Regions from separate parts of the Clostridium sp. MSTE9 genome, predicted to be linked through region 2. Evidence: riboswitches for the same ligand, from Rfam matches in the RefSeq annotation. Region 2 holds a riboswitch; the other holds the start of a gene.
What was found. A riboswitch is a leader RNA that binds a small molecule or an ion and turns the genes downstream of it on or off. The one in region 2 is predicted to bind thiamine pyrophosphate.
Positions count from the first base shown of each region.

Region 1: linked by a shared signal. The riboswitch ahead of thiT (energy-coupled thiamine transporter ThiT) and the one ahead of thiD (bifunctional hydroxymethylpyrimidine kinase/phosphomethylpyrimidine kinase) in region 2 are both predicted to bind thiamine pyrophosphate.

Region 1 covers NZ_AKFU01000001.1:19,570-27,915, forward strand. Annotated here, with positions in the region: gene ilvB (biosynthetic-type acetolactate synthase large subunit) at 1-303, shown strand, start outside; gene ilvN (acetolactate synthase small subunit) at 320-823, shown strand; gene ilvC (ketol-acid reductoisomerase) at 892-1,899, shown strand; gene HMPREF1141_RS00110 (DUF975 family protein) at 2,278-3,036, shown strand; gene thiT (energy-coupled thiamine transporter ThiT) at 3,306-3,875, opposite strand; TPP riboswitch at 4,052-4,163, opposite strand; gene HMPREF1141_RS00120 (HAD hydrolase-like protein) at 4,188-4,850, opposite strand; gene HMPREF1141_RS00125 (thioesterase family protein) at 4,874-5,269, opposite strand; gene HMPREF1141_RS00130 (heparan-alpha-glucosaminide N-acetyltransferase domain-containing protein) at 5,487-6,272, shown strand; gene ychF (redox-regulated ATPase YchF) at 6,353-7,447, shown strand.
Region 2 covers NZ_AKFU01000046.1:28,441-36,786, forward strand. Annotated here, with positions in the region: gene HMPREF1141_RS13665 (N-acetyltransferase) at 1-505, opposite strand, end outside; gene HMPREF1141_RS13670 (DUF4274 domain-containing protein) at 528-857, opposite strand; gene HMPREF1141_RS13675 (DUF4256 domain-containing protein) at 944-1,510, opposite strand; gene HMPREF1141_RS13680 (Vat family streptogramin A O-acetyltransferase) at 1,835-2,476, opposite strand; gene HMPREF1141_RS13685 (hypothetical protein) at 2,503-3,156, opposite strand; TPP riboswitch at 3,364-3,463, shown strand; TPP riboswitch at 3,513-3,612, shown strand; gene thiD (bifunctional hydroxymethylpyrimidine kinase/phosphomethylpyrimidine kinase) at 3,672-4,484, shown strand; gene thiC (phosphomethylpyrimidine synthase ThiC) at 4,485-5,798, shown strand; gene thiM (hydroxyethylthiazole kinase) at 5,818-6,651, shown strand; gene thiE (thiamine phosphate synthase) at 6,641-7,288, shown strand; gene HMPREF1141_RS13710 (GyrI-like domain-containing protein) at 7,376-7,828, opposite strand; gene HMPREF1141_RS13715 (Na+/H+ antiporter NhaC family protein) at 8,041-8,346, opposite strand, start outside.

The sequences.
Region 1 (8,346 bases), on a different contig from region 2:
CAGATGTCGATGTGCGAGCTCGGCACGATCATGCAGAGCGGCGTTGGCGTCAAGATCATCGTTATGGTCAACGAGCACCTTGGCATGGTGCGCGAGATTCAGGATAAGCAGTACGGGGGAAGGCATATGGCCACCGAGCTGCACGGTAACCCCGATTTCGTGGCGCTGGCCAGGGCCTACGGAATCGAATCCGCTCAGGCGGAGAACAATCCCGAGGCGGAAGAGCTGGCCAGGAAAATGCTGGCATCCAATAAGCCGTATCTGCTTGTCTGCAAGGTTGATCCGACCTTGCCGTCGATTTGAAAGGGAGGGAGCCGAAATGAAATATACTCTCTCAGTTCTGGTAGAGAACCAGCCCGGCGTTCTGTCTAAGGTTTCAGGCCTGTTTTCCCGCCGCGCGTTCAACATTGACAGCCTGGCCGTGGGCGTGACGGAGGACCCCGCCATTTCCCGCATGACGATCGTCGTCAACGGCGACGAATATGTGATGGAACAGGTGGAAAAGCAGCTCAACAAGCTGATCCCCGTCATTAAGGTCAAGCGCCTCGACGACACCGGCCCGTTCATCAGCTGCGAGCTGGCGCTGATTAAAGTGAGCTGCACGCCGCAGTACCGCCCCGAAATCATTCAGATTGCGGAGCTGTTCCACGCGCGCGTGGTGGATGTATCCCTTACTTCGCTGACGATTCAGTTTGCGGATACCGCTGAAAAAATAGAAACCATGCTGACGCTGCTGAAGCCCTACGGTATTAAGGAAATCGCCCGCACGGGCACAGTCGCACTGGAGCAGGGGCCCCAGGTAACCAGAAAACAGAGCGTTTGAGCGGACTTGGCAAACGAAACTTGAACTCTGTCTTATAAATTTTATACCTGCTGAAGGAGGAACATGTTATGCCGAAGATTTATTATGAAGCCGATTGCGATATCAACGTACTCAAGGGGAAAACCGTAGCGATTATTGGCTATGGCAGCCAGGGCCATGCCCATGCTTTGAACCTGCATGACAGTGGAGTCGATGTTGTAGTAGGCCTTTATGAGGGCAGCAAGAGCGCAGAGCGCGCAAAGAAGGCGGGCCTGAAGGTTCTAACCGTACCGGAGGCTACCAAGGCTGCTGACATTATCATGATTCTGATCCCCGATGAGCGTCAGGCAGAGATGTACAAGAAGGACATTGAGCCGAACCTGACCGATGGCAAGGCCATTGCGTTTGCCCATGGCTTCAACATTCATTTTGGTCAGATCAAGCCCCCCAAGTTTGTGGATGTGTTCATGATCGCCCCGAAGGGCCCCGGACACACCGTTCGCAGCGAATTCCAGGAGGGCAAGGGTGTTCCCTGCCTCGTAGCGGTTGAGCAGGATTACACCGGCCATGCGCTTGATGTAGCATTGGCTTACGGTGCGGGCATCGGCGGCGCGCGTGCGGCTGTGATGGAGACCACCTTCCGTGTGGAAACTGAAACAGACCTGTTCGGCGAGCAGGTGGTTCTGTGCGGCGGCGTCTGCGCTCTGATGAAGGCCGGCTTTGAAACGCTGGTAGAAGCGGGCTATGCTCCTGAAAACGCATACTTTGAGTGCATTCACGAGATGAAGCTGATCGTCGATCTGATCTACAAGGGCGGTTTTGAGCTGATGAGATACTCCATTTCTGATACCGCGGAGTTCGGCGATTACGAATCCGGCAAGCGCCTGATTACGGACGACACGAAGAAAGAAATGAAACAGATCCTTTCTGAGATTCAGGACGGCACCTTTGCTGGCAAATGGATCGCGGAGAATAAGAATGGCCGTGCGCACTTTGGCGCGATGCGCCGCATTGAGTCCGAGCATCAGCTGGAATCCGTTGGTAAAGAGCTGCGCAAGATGTATTCCTGGAGCGAAGAGGACAAATACGCCGATTAATCCGGGCAGAACAATCTAATTAATAACGCAGTACAGTATCGGTAACAAGGGATCAGGCAGAGTCGGACAACACCGATCGCCTGATCCCTTATTGTTGCAATTTGGGCAGAAGAATCATACCATGAAAGAGCGGCGGTTGGCCGCCAGGGAAACAGAAGATTGCTATCTTAAGGAAGGAAGCTGTGGCGGTGTTAGGCGCCGCCGAATGGCAGAAGCATAAAATTCAAGCATGGCAGAGCGCCGGGCGCGCAAGGGCTGACAGGCTGGCCCTGCCTTTCAATGGAAAATTTATGATAGGCACTGTGGCCGCGTTTAGGCATAGTGGCCAAGGGCTGTATCGTATGATACAGAAAAGAGTGAAAGGGGTCTTACTAGAAAATGTGGAGCAGAGAGATTGTGAAGAGCAATGCGAAAGCGGCAATCCGGGGCGGAAAGTATTGGATGGCATTCCTGGTTTCTGCCGTGATTATGATCGCACCCTCGCTGATAGAATGGATTACCGGTTACGGTGAGGTCAACGATAAGTGGATCTCCGGACTGGAGAATGGTGTGCCTGAGGTTGCGCCCGGCGTGTTCATGGGGTATAATCTGGGTTTCTTGCTGCTGAATATCTTTATTCTTTTTCCGCTGATTGTGGGAGTGTACGGCTTTTTTGTACGCAACCGGTTTGACGCGGGGCAGTTTTCCGATGTGTTTTTGGGCTTTCGGAACGGGTATGGCAACGTGGTGCTCACCAGCTTTGTGACCAACCTGTTCATCGGCCTGTGGACACTGCTGCTGATTATCCCCGGCATTTACAAGGCGCTGCAGTACATCATGGTTCCGTTTCTGCTGTCTGACAATCCCCGGCTTTCGGGCCGGCGGGTACGGCAGATCAGCCGCCTGATGACCGATGGGGAAAAGGGTGCGATCCTTGTGCTGTCCCTTTCCTTTATCGGCTGGTTTTTAATCCCGATCGCTGTGTCGATCGTTCTGGAGATGGCTTCTGCGCCCATATTCTTAACGAATATTGTGGTTACATTGGGTTTGGCTCTGATTATGCCGTATTATTACGCAACGCTTGCAGAGCTGTATATTTTCCTGCGCGACCGTGCGATTCAGACCGGCATGGTGCAGCCCGAGGAGCTGGGCCTGTAACTCAGGCTTGCCGGGAAAGCGATATGTGCCTTGCCTTACACAGGTTTCGGCGGCTGATATGTATCAAAAAACGAAGGGAAAACCGCACTGCGGTTTTCCCCTTTTTGCCTCTGTACGGTGAACTATATTTGAAATAGGAGGAACATGAAATGGAAGAAGGCGTTCGGCTCACCTAATGTATTTTATGACAAGCCCCCGCATTTGTTGACAGGTCTGTCCCAACTTTGGCGACTTCTCCAAACAAGCCCTCCGGCCTTTGGTAAGAGCGCTTATGCCGCGTGAGCGGAGCGGTTTCCGGTGCGGTCGAGCACCTTGACCAGCGCGATGGTGACGACAGAGGTGATCACGAGTTCGGGCAGCATATAGCTTCCGTTATAAATCAGAGAATACAGCCACACAGGCGTTCCCTCGGGCGCATACTCGCCCCAGATCAGGATGCCGGAGGCAAAGCTGCACAGAAAGCGCAGGAATACGGCGATCGCCGCGCCGAATGCGATGCTGGCCGAACGGTTGCGGATCGGCTTGCCCCAGAACGCCGCGCTGCCCAGCACGGTAAAGGCCAGCACATAGTCGAGCAGTACCACCAAAGCGAACGCGGTAAGCGTTTTTGCGGGCGGGGCGTTGAACTGCAGCAGCATCTGCAGCAGGCTGTGAACAAAAGCGGTGCCGAGGCCCCATTTGACCCCGTGGCGGTAAGAAACCAGTACCAGGGGCGCCATGCTGGCCAGGGTGATCGAACCGCCCTGCGGCAGCTCGAATACCTTGATCATGCTCAGAACAGTGGAGAGCGCGATCATCAGCGCACATTCCACCAGAATGATGGTGTTGTTTTTTTTCATAAAAGATCCTTCCTCGCGCCGATTGATACCGGATCTTCCATCAAAACAGTGAAGGAGGATCGTTTCAGGCGCGTCCGCTGTTCCGGTAGCGGAAACCGAAAGTGTGAACTGCGATCTTTCCTGAAAAACATGCCGCACGCAAAAAGACGCATTGCGGGTAATACCACAATGCGTCTTGCTGTGCTGCAAAAGTTTCCTACGCTGGCATTATCCAGATCAGGTCAAAGGGACATAGGCGTCAATCCGCCTCATCTCAGCCGCGTATACGCAGCGCCCCGTATTCAGTTCCAATATCACTATATCCGTATCCGCTCAGTTTGTCAAGAGCAAGCGTTCCAGCTCTATAAAATCCGCGGCGAACCGCGCGCCGGAAAATTGCTCCTGCATCTCTTCGCGGGTGCCGTAGCCGTGCAGCATCCCGATAAAATCCGTGCCTGCCAGGCGTGCGCCTTCGGCGTCGAACTTCGTGTCGCCGATCATCACCGCGTTCTGCGGTTTGGCCGAGAACCGCTCCACGCACGAGGTGATCAGCTCTGCCTTTGAGCTGGCGCGCTCCTCGCTGCCGGCGGGGCCCGCGACAAAATCTACCAGCGGGGCCAGCTTAAAGATTTCTGCCACGCGGTTTGCCTGCGGCAGGGGCTTCGAGGTGGCGATGCAGAGCTTTGCTCCCGCGCCCCGCAGAGCGGAAAGCAGCTCGAAGGTATGCGGGTACACCGAGTTTTTGTAAAGGCCATCGGTTTCGTAAAGGCTGCGGTACAGCTTCACCGCCCGGTCGCTCACGTCGTCCGGCAGGCCGCAGGTCTGCGAAAAGCTTTGAAACAGCGGCGGGCCAATAAAGGTGCGCAGAATCTCCGGCGGCGGCTCTGGCACCCCCAGGCGCTGCATGGTTTCCTTTACACAGCTCAGGATGCCCGGGCCGGATTCGGTCAGGGTGCCGTCCAGATCAAATAAAACGATGGGGTAAACAGGTTTCATCGGGAGTTCCTTTCGTCAGAGGTTTATTGCTTGGCGCGTTCCGCTACTCTTTTCAGATAATTCTCACGCTTGATGCTGGCGCGCTCATGCGTGCAGGTAGAAATCAGGCCCACATTGTCAGATGCCTCTACCTCAAAGGTGAATTTGCGGCCGTCGCTTTCGATCAGCTTTGCCGTCAGGTGGATGGTAACACCCTCAACCGTGGGCGCCAGATGCTTGATATGCACTTCGGAACCTACCGAGGTGATCCCCTCCGGCAGATAGGTGTTCAGCATCCGGGCGCAAACGCCTTCCATCAGCGCAACCAGCCGGGGCGTGGCAAGCACGTCTACGCTGCCGCTGCCGAGTTTGGAGGCCAGATCGGCGGAGGTAACGGTATAATCCTGGGAAATCGTCTGTCCAATTTTCAGTTCATTCATTGTAATTCTTCCTTTCCTTCGATATAATAAAATAAAATGATATCTTTGGATACCGGCGCGGACTGACGCACCGGACAATTCAGGGCAAATCTGCCTGAGTCTAGTATAACACGGTACGGCTCTGGTTTGAAGCGGTAATTTTGCTTATGTTCCCGCAAAAATCCGGCAGATTTTGTATATTGACAACCACTTTTGGGATTCGGCGGGAGGAATCAACTTGAACGAAAGCACACAGTCCCCGGCGGCAGCTACGCGCCCCCGGCTTCACCTGATGGACGAGCTGCGCGGTTTTGCCGTGTTCTGCATGGTCTTTTACCACGCGTTTTACACCTTTGCCTTTCTGTACCAGATTTCATGGATGATGGTGCTATTCCGCTTTTTTACCCCGGCGGAGCCATTTTTTGCGGCGCTGTTTATTTTTATTTCGGGAATCTCTTCTCTGCTTTCGCGATCGAATCTGCGGCGGGGATTGCGGCTGTTTGCGGTCGCGCTTGTGGTTACGCTTGTCACCGTCCTCGTCACGCCCCAGTATGCCATCTGGTTCGGCATTCTGCATTTTCTGGCAGTGTGCATGATCCTGTACGGCCTTTTGGGACAATATCAGAAAAAAATCCCCTTTTCGTGGCTGCTGGTTCTGCTGTGCTTTGTTCTTTATTTCTTCACACGGCCCATCCCGTCGGGTTATTTGGGGTTCGGCCCGGTTTCGGTGATTCCTCTGCCGGAGGCGATTTACCATGTGAAGTGGCTGTTCCCGCTGGGCTTTTATGATTCCTCGTTCTCATCGTCGGATTATTTTCCGCTTTTGCCCTGGGGCTTTGTGTTTCTTGCGGGAACCATGGTGGGCAGGCCGGTGGCCGCGGGATTGGCCCCGAAATGGATGTACCGCAGCCGTGTTCCGTTCTTTTCGCAGATGGGCCGCTGGGCGCTGGTGATTTACATTGCGCATCAGCCGGTGATCTACGCTTTTGCGTGGCTGCTGGAGCGGCTGGGGCTGATTGGCTGAAAGAGCCTTGCGCGTATCGCGGAAAAAGAATATAATAAGAGTTAAATGTTTTATGCGAGAGAAAGAGGTTGATGAGTGAAATGAAGCTGGGAATCGTCGGGCTGCCTAACGTTGGAAAGAGCACGCTGTTCAATGCCATTACCAACGCCGGGGCGCAGTCCGCCAACTATCCTTTTTGCACTATAGAACCGAACGTCGGTGTGGTGGCCGTGCCGGACAAGCGTCTGGACAAGCTGGCCGAGATGTACCACCCCGAAAAATACACCCCCGCCACGATCGAGTTTGTCGATATTGCGGGTCTGGTGCGCGGCGCCTCTAAGGGGGAGGGCCTGGGCAACCAGTTTTTGGCGAATATCCGCGAGGTGGACGCGATCGTTCACGTTGTCCGCTGCTTTGAGGACGACGATATCATTCATGTCGACGGCAGCGTAGACCCCGCGCGCGACGTGGAGACGATCAATCTGGAGCTGATCCTCTCTGACATGGAGGTGCTCGACCGCCGGCTGGACAAAACCCGCAAGATGCTCAAGGCGGACAAGAAATACCAGACGGAATGCGAGTTCTTTGAGCGCGTGCGCGCCGAGCTGGACGCGGGCCATACCGCACGCAGCGTGGAATGCACCGAGGAAGAAGCGGAGCTTTTGGCTACGGTGTCTTTGCTGACGAACAAGCTGGTCATTTACGCGGCCAACATGAGCGACGCCGATTTTAAGGGCGGCGTGGAGAATAATCCGTATTTTGCTGTGATCGAGAAGCTGGCCAGGCAGGAGAATGCAGGCGTTCTGCCGATCTGTGCGGAGGTGGAAGCCGAAATTTCCGGCATGGAGCCGGAGGAAAAGCAGATGTTCCTGGAGGACATGGGCCTTTCGGAATCCGGTCTTGACCGTCTGATCCGCGAGTGCTACACTCTGCTCGGCCTAATTTCGTACCTGACCGCGGGCCCGCAGGAGGTGCGCGCCTGGACGATCAAAGAGGGGACGAAGGCTCCCCAGGCTGCCGGTAAAATCCACACCGATTTTGAGCGCGGCTTTATCCGCGCGGAGGTTGTTGCCTACGACGATCTGATGGCCTGCGGCACGATGGCGGCCGCGAAAGAAAAGGGCCTTGTCCGTTCCGAAGGCAAGGAGTATGTGATGAAGGACGGCGACGTGGTGCTGTTCCGCTTTAATGTATAAGTGATTTTTTCAGCCCTGCTCTTGGATTGGAGCGGGGCTTTTCTTTTTTTATCGGTGTTGGCCTGAAAGAGTGGGTTTTTCTTTGTGAGGTTTCACCGCAGTTTTTTGCTGGTGTGGAAGATTCGTTTTTACGGTTTGTTTTGAGAGAGAGGATTTATTTTTGCGGGTGCCCCCGCGTGGGTTTCTGCTGGCGCAGGGTTTGCCCCTCATGCCGGGGCGGGCACTTACTTTCGCAGCGAGGCGAAAGTAAGCAAAGGCTCGCCAAAGGGGAGAGTTTCGATTCTCTCCCCCTTGGAACCCCCTCTCAACGACCAAAGGCTCTGCCTTTGGAAACTGGGAGAGGCTCCCGCTCTGGTTCTGTTCCACGCACAGGCACGGCCTGCGCGTGAAGCGAGTGCGTAAGGAAAGCTTTCACGTCTGCAACTGGTACGGAAAGTGCTCTCAAGCCAACAAAAAAATGCGGCGAAGCCGCATTCCCCAGAACTGCGAGCTAACGAGAGCGCTCTGAAAATGCCCGCCGACGGACGAAGCGCTAAGCTTTTGATTTTCTGTTGCTAGGAGAGTGGGCATTTTCATTGGAGCGCCTTTTCAGTAGCTTTCGGCGTTGCATTCCGGAACTTGTTCCCCGAACGGATTCCAAAGGTGTCCTTTGGAAGGCCTTTGCTACCTTTCGTCCTTTCACGAAAGGTAGTGCCCGCGCCGGCATGAGGGGCAGGCCCGCGCAAGCGGAAATCCCATGCGGGGGGTACCCGCTAAAAATTTGTTCTTCACCCTCGGGTAAAAAGTTCATATGGAACAGGCAATCAACCCGCCCCGGCACGAGGGGCAGGCCTGCGTTAGAAGAATTCATACGGGGAATTTATAAAGACAAAAAATATTTATAAATAGAAGGTTGTTTC
Region 2 (8,346 bases):
CAAAAAATTCCCTGGCATACGCCACGGTACCGTTCAGTTTACGCGGCTTACCCTGCAGGTCAAGCGCCATATAATTCTTACTTGGAACATCAAACGGCGCCTGGATGCCGTATTGTTCTGCCGGTACATATCCTGCTTTCGGATAATACTCTTCGCTGCCCAGAACTACCGAAAATCCGTAGCCCATCTGAGCGGCAATTTGATGCCCACGAGCCATGAGTGCTGTTCCGATCCCCTGGCGCTGATATTCCGGCAAAACGGAAAGCGGCGCCAAAGCCAGTTCCGTTTGATCGCCTATGCGGATTTTGGTAAATAGAATATGCGCAACAACCTCACCGTTTTCTTCGGCGACCAAAGAGAGCTCCGGTACGTATGCCGCGCTTTTTCGCAGCGCAACAACCAAATCCTGCTCGTTGCCGTCGCAACGTTCCGCTTTCTCAAACGCTTTCTGAACCACCTGATACACTTTTTCAGAATCACTTTTTTGTTCTTGACGAATGATCATTTTGCCCTCCTTAAACCGGGATTTATATGTCTGTCAAAAATACTTCCGGGATGTTTTTTCTAAGCTGATAACGTTGTACCTGTGACAGCGGAATTGTATAGTGGTGTTCTGACTTCTTGTATTTCCCGTTATCAATATCATCATACAGGTCACTGATAAAGCAAAACCATTCCTTTGTGCCGCCAATATTGTGGGCAAAGGTCTGAAAGTATCCAAAGCCATCCCCAAGATAGAAAACCTCTAATGCCAAAGCCAAATCGCAATTCTCATCCAGGAGCATTTGTTTCGGTACATCAAACCCATTATCCCAATTGTAATCTTGGAGTACGGCCTTCATCTTTTCATATGTCATATACTTCCCCTGTAAATTTCTATTTTGCTGAGTATTTTGTCAACAATACTTTTATACTTCTCCGTTCCTTTGTATCCTTATCAAATTCAGACCCTCAGCATGCCTCGAAAGCCCCGGGCGGCATAGTAAGATTCCGCCCCGTTGTGGTATACGAAGACGGTATCGTAGCGGCGGTCGCAAAAGAGGGCCCCGCCCAATTTCCGGATATCGGAGGGAGTTCTCACCCAGCTTGACGTTTTGGTATCAAAGCTTCCCAGTTTCTGCAGTTCCCGGTATTGTTCTTCCGTCAGTAACTCAATGCCCATAGCAGCCGCCATATCAACCGCGGTATTCTCCGGCCTGTGTTCTTTCCTCGATTCGAGCCCTTTGCGGTCATAGCAGACGCTTCTGCGGCCCTTTGGGCTTTCCGCCGCACAATCATAAAAAAGATATTCGCCCGTAGAACGATCGAACCCCACAACATCCGGTTCGCCGCTGGTTTTTTCCATTTCGTTCAGCGACCACAGCTTTTCCGCGTTGGCTTCCAATTTTGCCTGTATTTCATCCCATTCAATACCCGGATGCCGATTCCTGTTTTTCTCAAAGCGGGCCTTTAAGGTTTTGAGCAGCTCCTCACGCTGCTCGAGCGACAATTCCCGTTTTTCATTTTTCATATTGACATCTCCTAATCAAAATTTTCCGCTGCAATTCTGCCGCAATCGGTATCCTGGATTGTCAGTAATGATTTCCGGATTCAGGGCGGTATATTCGCTCTGCCTTTTTCAGGATGGCTATCGTATCGGACTTCACTCCTCGATGCCGAGAGCTTCTTCAATCAAGGCTTTGGACATATACATCTCTTTTCTTCTGTTCTTTAGGAGCGTGTGATGAAAGGTACCGTTCGAGAATTTTTCCCGTGCTTTTTCGCATTTGTGGATGATGGAAGATATGGTTCTGTGCGCCTCTGTCAATTCCGCTTTTGTGTATTTTCCGTCTGTTCACTGCTTTTCTATTGTCCGGATTTTCTCCAAATCCGCGCTGCACAGAATGTCCAGATGTTCAAAGATCTTTTCGGCGGGCCAGTTCCACCACTGCAATTGCAGCAGGTATTCGGTCAGATCGTCATCGAAACGCTTTCTGATAACCTTGCAGGGATTTCCCCCGGCAATGCAGTAGGCGGGGATGTCTTTCGCCACCACAGAATTTGCGGCAATGATGGCGCCGTCACCGATATGGACGCCGGGCATCACCGTAACATTCTGTCCGATCCATACATCGTTGCCCACTATGGTGTCGCCCTTAAAAGGAAGGTCATCCAAAGAGGGCATGGATTTTTCCCAGCCGCTGCCCATGATGTTGAATGGATAGGTGGTAACGCTGCACATCCGGTGGTTGGCGCCATTCATGACAAACTCGATGCCCTTGGCGATGGCACAGAATTTTCCGATGATGAGCTTGTCGCCCAGAAACTCATAATGATGGGTGACGTGCTCCTCAAAGCGCTCCGGGCCGTGGATGTCGTCGTAGTAGGTATAGTCGCCCACAAGAATATTGGGACGGGTGATGACATTCTTAATAAAGCAGACACTTTTGATCGCTTCGTTGGGGTAGATCGCATCAGGATTCGGGCCGTACTGCATCGAATCCCCTCCTTTCAAATTGGAAATTATAATGAAATCTTCCAATACACTCCGTTGGGCAGCTTAATGAGATAGCCGGAATGTTTTTCCTTTATCTTTCCAGTAGACAGATCTCTGATGATTACATTTTCATGGTATTCCGGGTCTTCATACCATTCGGAAAAATATAAGTCTTCTCCATCGCGGAACAATAAATCCTCGGTTTGTCCTATCTCTATTCTTTTATTTTCTGGCCAGACAATTTCAAAAATCTTATTGTTTGCATCTCGACAAAGCATAAGGGGCGAGACTTTTAATGCAAGATTGTAACAATTTTCTACAATTCCCAACGGCAGTTCTTTGATCATTTCAAGTTCCTGATTCTCCGGAAAATAGCGATACAGCTGTATTTTCTGTTTGAAAAAATCTACTCCTAAAAAGGATAGCTTTCCTTCATCCCAAACCGGCTGCTCGATATAGACGTTTTCTTTCAATTCGAATGGACTGTAAACCGTTCCCTCTGGATAATGAATCAAATGGCAGGTCATTCCAGAAAATATTTTTCCCGATTTCACAATTGCTTCAGCTTCATATAAATCACAAAAGTAATCTTTGCTCTCTTGGCAAGCATACCACTCTAGGGTACCATCTATCCGTTCAGGATATGATTCTGATATTCCCTCAATTTTTATGATATTCATCCGGTTTTCCCTTTCTAAATCCCAATTTCTCTGCGTATAGGTTCAGAATTTCCGCTTCTAATAAGCTCAGTTTACCACGGCAATCGGGTTTGGGCAATGGTGCAGCGTCCTCGGCCGGAGTACCGCTCTGACAAGGCCAATCTCAAAACGTGTTTTTTCGTTCGGTATTGACACAAAAGAAAATACGTGCTAAGTTATGAGTAATCGAATAGATTGCGGGGGGACTCTACGGAGTTGAGAAGGTTAAAACCTGACCCTTTGAACCTGTCAGTTAACACTGGCGCAGGGAAGCAAATGCAGAACGAATGAATCGGTGCTTTCCTCATAAGGGAAAGCACTTTTTTATTTAACAACTGAATCTGTTGCGGGGGGACTCTATGGAGTTGAGAAGGTTAAAACCTGACCCTTTGAACCTGTTAGTTAACACTGGCGTAGGGAAGCAAAACATCGATCGAAAGGATGCTTGCCATGGTCGGCGGCATCCTTTTTGTTTTGAGGAAAGAAAGGTGACCCATATGAAAAAGCTTTTGACCATAGCCGGTTCGGATTGCAGCGGCGGCGCGGGAATTCAGGCCGATCTGAAAACCTTTGCGGCGCACGGCACCTTCGGCATGAGCGTGATTGTCTCCGTGGTGGCGGAAAACACGTGCGAAGTTCTCGGTGTGCAGGACATCTCTCCCGACATGATCAAACAGCAGATCGACGCCGTGTTTCAGGACATCGGCACAGACGCGGTGAAAGTCGGTATGCTTTCCAAATCCGACTGCATGCTGGCTGTGGCGGAAAAGCTGCGCGAATACCGCCCGAACAATGTGGTGATCGACCCCGTGATGCTGGCCAAAAACGGCTGCCCCCTGATGCAGCCGGATTCGATGGATACGCTGATCCACGAAATCGTGCCGCTGGCCGATCTGCTCACTCCCAATATTCCCGAGGCGGAGACCATTACCGGCCTTGCAATTCACTCGCCGGAGGATATGGAGCGCGCTGCGAAGAAAATCCACGCCATGGGGGCGAGGGGGGTTCTGGTAAAAGGCGGCCACGCCGACGGCGATGCGCTGGATATCCTGTTCGACGGCGAGCGCTTTTACCGGTTCAGCGAAACGCGAATCCAGACCAAAAACACACACGGCACGGGCTGTACGTATTCCTCTGCCATCGCCTGCAATCTGGCGCTGGGCTGTTCCATGGAGGAAGCGGTGCGCAAAGCAAAGGCGTACGTTACCACCGCGATCCGTCATTCGCTCGCGATTGGTAAGGGCTGCGGCCCCACGCATCATTTTTACGATCTTTATCAGAACGGATTACAGGAAAGAGAGGGCAAATGAATGGAATTTCAAACACAGATGGACGCTGCCCGTAAAGGGATTGTCACAAAAGAACTGCGTCAGGTAGCGCAGGAAGAAGCTATCGCGGAGCAGGAGCTGCTGGAGCTGGTGGCCGGCGGACAGGTCGTCATCCCGGCCAATGTGCGGCATACGGTGCTTCATCCGCACGGCGTGGGGAAGGGGCTCCGCACGAAAATCAACGTAAACCTCGGTGTTTCCGGCGACTGTGTGGATTACCGGGTCGAGATGGAAAAGGTTCGCCTTGCCGAGCGCTTCGGGGCCGAAGCCATCATGGATTTGAGCAACTACGGCAAGACGCATACCTTCCGGCAAAAGCTGATCGAAACCTCTCCCGCCATGATCGGTACCGTACCGGTTTACGATGCGGTGGGGTATCTGGAAAAGGATTTAAAAGAGATTACGGCGCAGGATTTTCTGAAGGTGGTGCGCGCCCACGCGGAAGAGGGTGTGGATTTCATGACGATTCACGCCGGGCTCAATCGCCGCGCCGTAGAGATTTTCATGCGGGAGCGGCGTCAGATGAACATCGTTTCGCGCGGCGGCTCGTTGCTGTTCGCGTGGATGAAGATGACCGGGAACGAAAACCCGTTCTACGAGCATTACGACGAGCTGCTCGAAATTCTGCACGAATTCGACGTCACGATCAGCCTTGGCGACGCCCTGCGCCCTGGCAGCATTGCGGACGCGACAGACGCCTCTCAGATCGCCGAGTTGACGGAGCTTGGGAATCTGACCAAGCGCGCATGGGAGCGCGGCGTACAGGTTCTGGTGGAGGGCCCCGGCCACATGGCGATGGATGAAATTGCCGCCAATATGAAGCTCGAAAAGCGGCTGTGTCACGGCGCGCCGTTTTATGTGCTTGGACCTCTGGTCACGGATATTGCCCCCGGGTACGACCATATCACCTCCGCGATCGGCGGGGCGATTGCTGCAGCAAACGGAGCGGATTTCCTCTGCTATGTCACTCCTGCAGAACACCTGCGCCTGCCCGATCTGTCCGACGTGAAGGAGGGGATCATTGCGTCAAAAATCGCGGCCCACGCGGCGGATATCGCCAAAGGAATCAAACATGCGCGCGAGGCGGATTACCGCATCAGCGAAGCCAGAAGGCGGCTGGACTGGGAAGAAACCTTTGCGCTCGCGCTCGACGGGGAAAAGGCAAGAACATACTTTGAAAGTGTTCCGCCGGAGGATCAGCACAGCTGCTCCATGTGCGGGAAAATGTGCGCCGTACGCACCATGAACCGGATTCTCGAAGGGCTCGACGTCGAACTGATGCCCGAGCGCAAATAAACGAAAGGGGAGAGATGGCATGACTCAAAAAAAATGGCTAGAGCAAATCGGCGGAATTTTAGAAAAAGTTCGCTCGAAAAAGCCTCTGGTTCACCACATTACCAATTATGTTACCGTCAATGACTGCGCCAACATCACGCTGGCGATTGGGGCCTCGCCCATCATGGCCGACGATATCGGCGAAGCGGCGGATATCACCGCGATTTCCTCCGCGCTGGTGCTGAATATCGGCACGCTGAATGAAAGAACGATCGAGTCGATGCTTGCGGCTGGGAAACAGGCAAATAAAACTCGAATCCCCGTTGTGTTTGATCCGGTCGGCGCGGGGGCCTCCGAGCTGCGCAACCGAACGACCAGACGGATTCTGGAAGAAGTGAAGATCAGCGTGCTGCGCGGGAATCTCTCCGAAGTCCGGTTTGTGGCCGGTCTTGACTCCCGGACAAAGGGCGTGGATGTCTCGGAGGAGGACAGCCGCGGTGGACTGCAGGCCGCGCGCGATACCGCACAGGAGGTATCGAAGCGCCTTGGCTGCGTTACGGCAGTAACCGGCGCCATCGACATTGTAACGGACGGAACCCGCACGCTGTATTTGAAGAACGGCGTTCCGGCGCTTTCCGGCGTGACGGGAACCGGCTGCATGTGCAGCTCTCTCGTCGGTTCGTTCTGCGGCGCCACAGACGATTTCCTCTCCGCCGCCGCGGGAGGAATCCTCTGCATGAGCATCGCGGGGGAGCTCGCGGTTGAGCGGGCGAAAGAGCTCGGCAGCGGCAGTTTTCGCGTTGCGCTGGTCGATGCAGTCAGCCGCATGAGCGCCGAAATTCTGGAAGAGAGGGCGAAGCTCGATGAAGCCTGATTTTGATCTCAGCTTGTACCTGGTTACCGACCGCGATCTGATGAGCACGACGACGCTCGAGCAGGCTGTGGAACAGGCGATAAAAGGAGGGATCACGCTGGTGCAGCTGCGCGAAAAGGATGCTTCTTCTCTCGACTTTTACCGCACGGCACTCGGTGTGAAGCGGATGACCGATGCAAAGGGGATACCCCTCATTATTAACGACAGGGTGGACATTGCCCTTGCCGTAGACGCCGCGGGGGTCCATGTCGGGCAGGAGGACTTGCCCGCGAAAACGGTTCGCGCCATCCTCGGGGAGGATAAGCTTCTCGGCGTTTCTGTCTCCACAGTGGAGGAGGCTCTTCAGGCCGAACGCGACGGTGCGGACTATCTTGGCGTCGGCGCCATGTTTGCCACCGGCACCAAGACGGACGCACAGCTCGTCTCCATGGAAGAACTGAGAAAAATCCGTTCCGCCGTGAGTATTCCAATTGTTGTGATCGGCGGCATCAACGCAAAGACCATTCCCTTGTTCCGGGGGAGCGGTATAGACGGTGTTGCTGTTGTTTCGGCAATCATCGCTGCCCAGGATATCGCTGCCGCGGCCCGCAGCCTGAAAGACCTGCTGGAGCAGCAGAAACCCGCTTGCCGGGAGTAAACATACTTCGAAAGAAATACAGCAGACCCGTCCGCAAAAAAGCTGCGGACGGGTCTGCTGATGGATGATTTGTGAGGAAAGATGCGCTCACACCGGGACGCAGATTTCACACAGATGCTTTTGCAGCATTGCCGGCACGTATCTCTCCAGAATCGGCCGGGAGGGGTCTAAAGTCAGCCCATCGACGGCAAGCTGCGGAAAGATGTCGTTCCACGCTTTTTGAACCGCCTCTGCGGTGTGGGGGATGGAAAAGACCGCGTATTTGCCGCCCGGCAGGGAGAGTTCAGTAACAGCCGTGTCCGTTTGGAGATAGTCGTCAGAAACCAGAATGCAAACGTCGTAGCGGCAGCGTTCCGGCGGTGTGGTCTGGGGATGATCCTGTGAAATTCCCAGAATGACTGCCGAGTCGGTGAACAGGTCGTTGGCCCTGACCCATTCCTTGAATGTTTCCATCAGCACGTGACTGCCGGGGCCATACGAGCCGGTACGCCGCATCGACATGGCCCGGCCTGCCGTCATCTCTTCTATTTGATAGGTCATAAAAATCCCTCCTGATTGATGAACTATCCGCACCATAACACGCTTTAAAATCTTTTTCAAGAATTCTTTTAAAACCGTTCAGGATTACGGCAGTTCAAATTCAGTTTCTCTTTACCCTTCGAGGGGAAAAAGGATTGCTTCAAAGGAACTTTTCTGTAACAGAAAGAGCGCCGTGGAAATTTCCACGGCGCTCTGTTTGTTTGGAATTCCGATCACATCAAGAGGGGAGCAACGATTGCCAAAATAAAGATCGGAATATCGGATGCAATAAAGGTTGGTACGCACGTATCCCAAATGTGGTCGTGCTGTCCGTCCGCGTTGAGTCCGGCCGTCGGTCCGAGTGTGGTATCGGAAACAGGGGAGCCGGTATCGCCGATGGTAGCAGCCGCAGCAATCAGGAGCGTGGTTGCGCCGACGCTGAAGCCCAGCTGTGCGCAAAGCGGTACATACAGAACCGCCAGAACAGGAACGGTACCGAAAGAAGTACCGGTGCCCATTACGATGAACAGACCAACGAG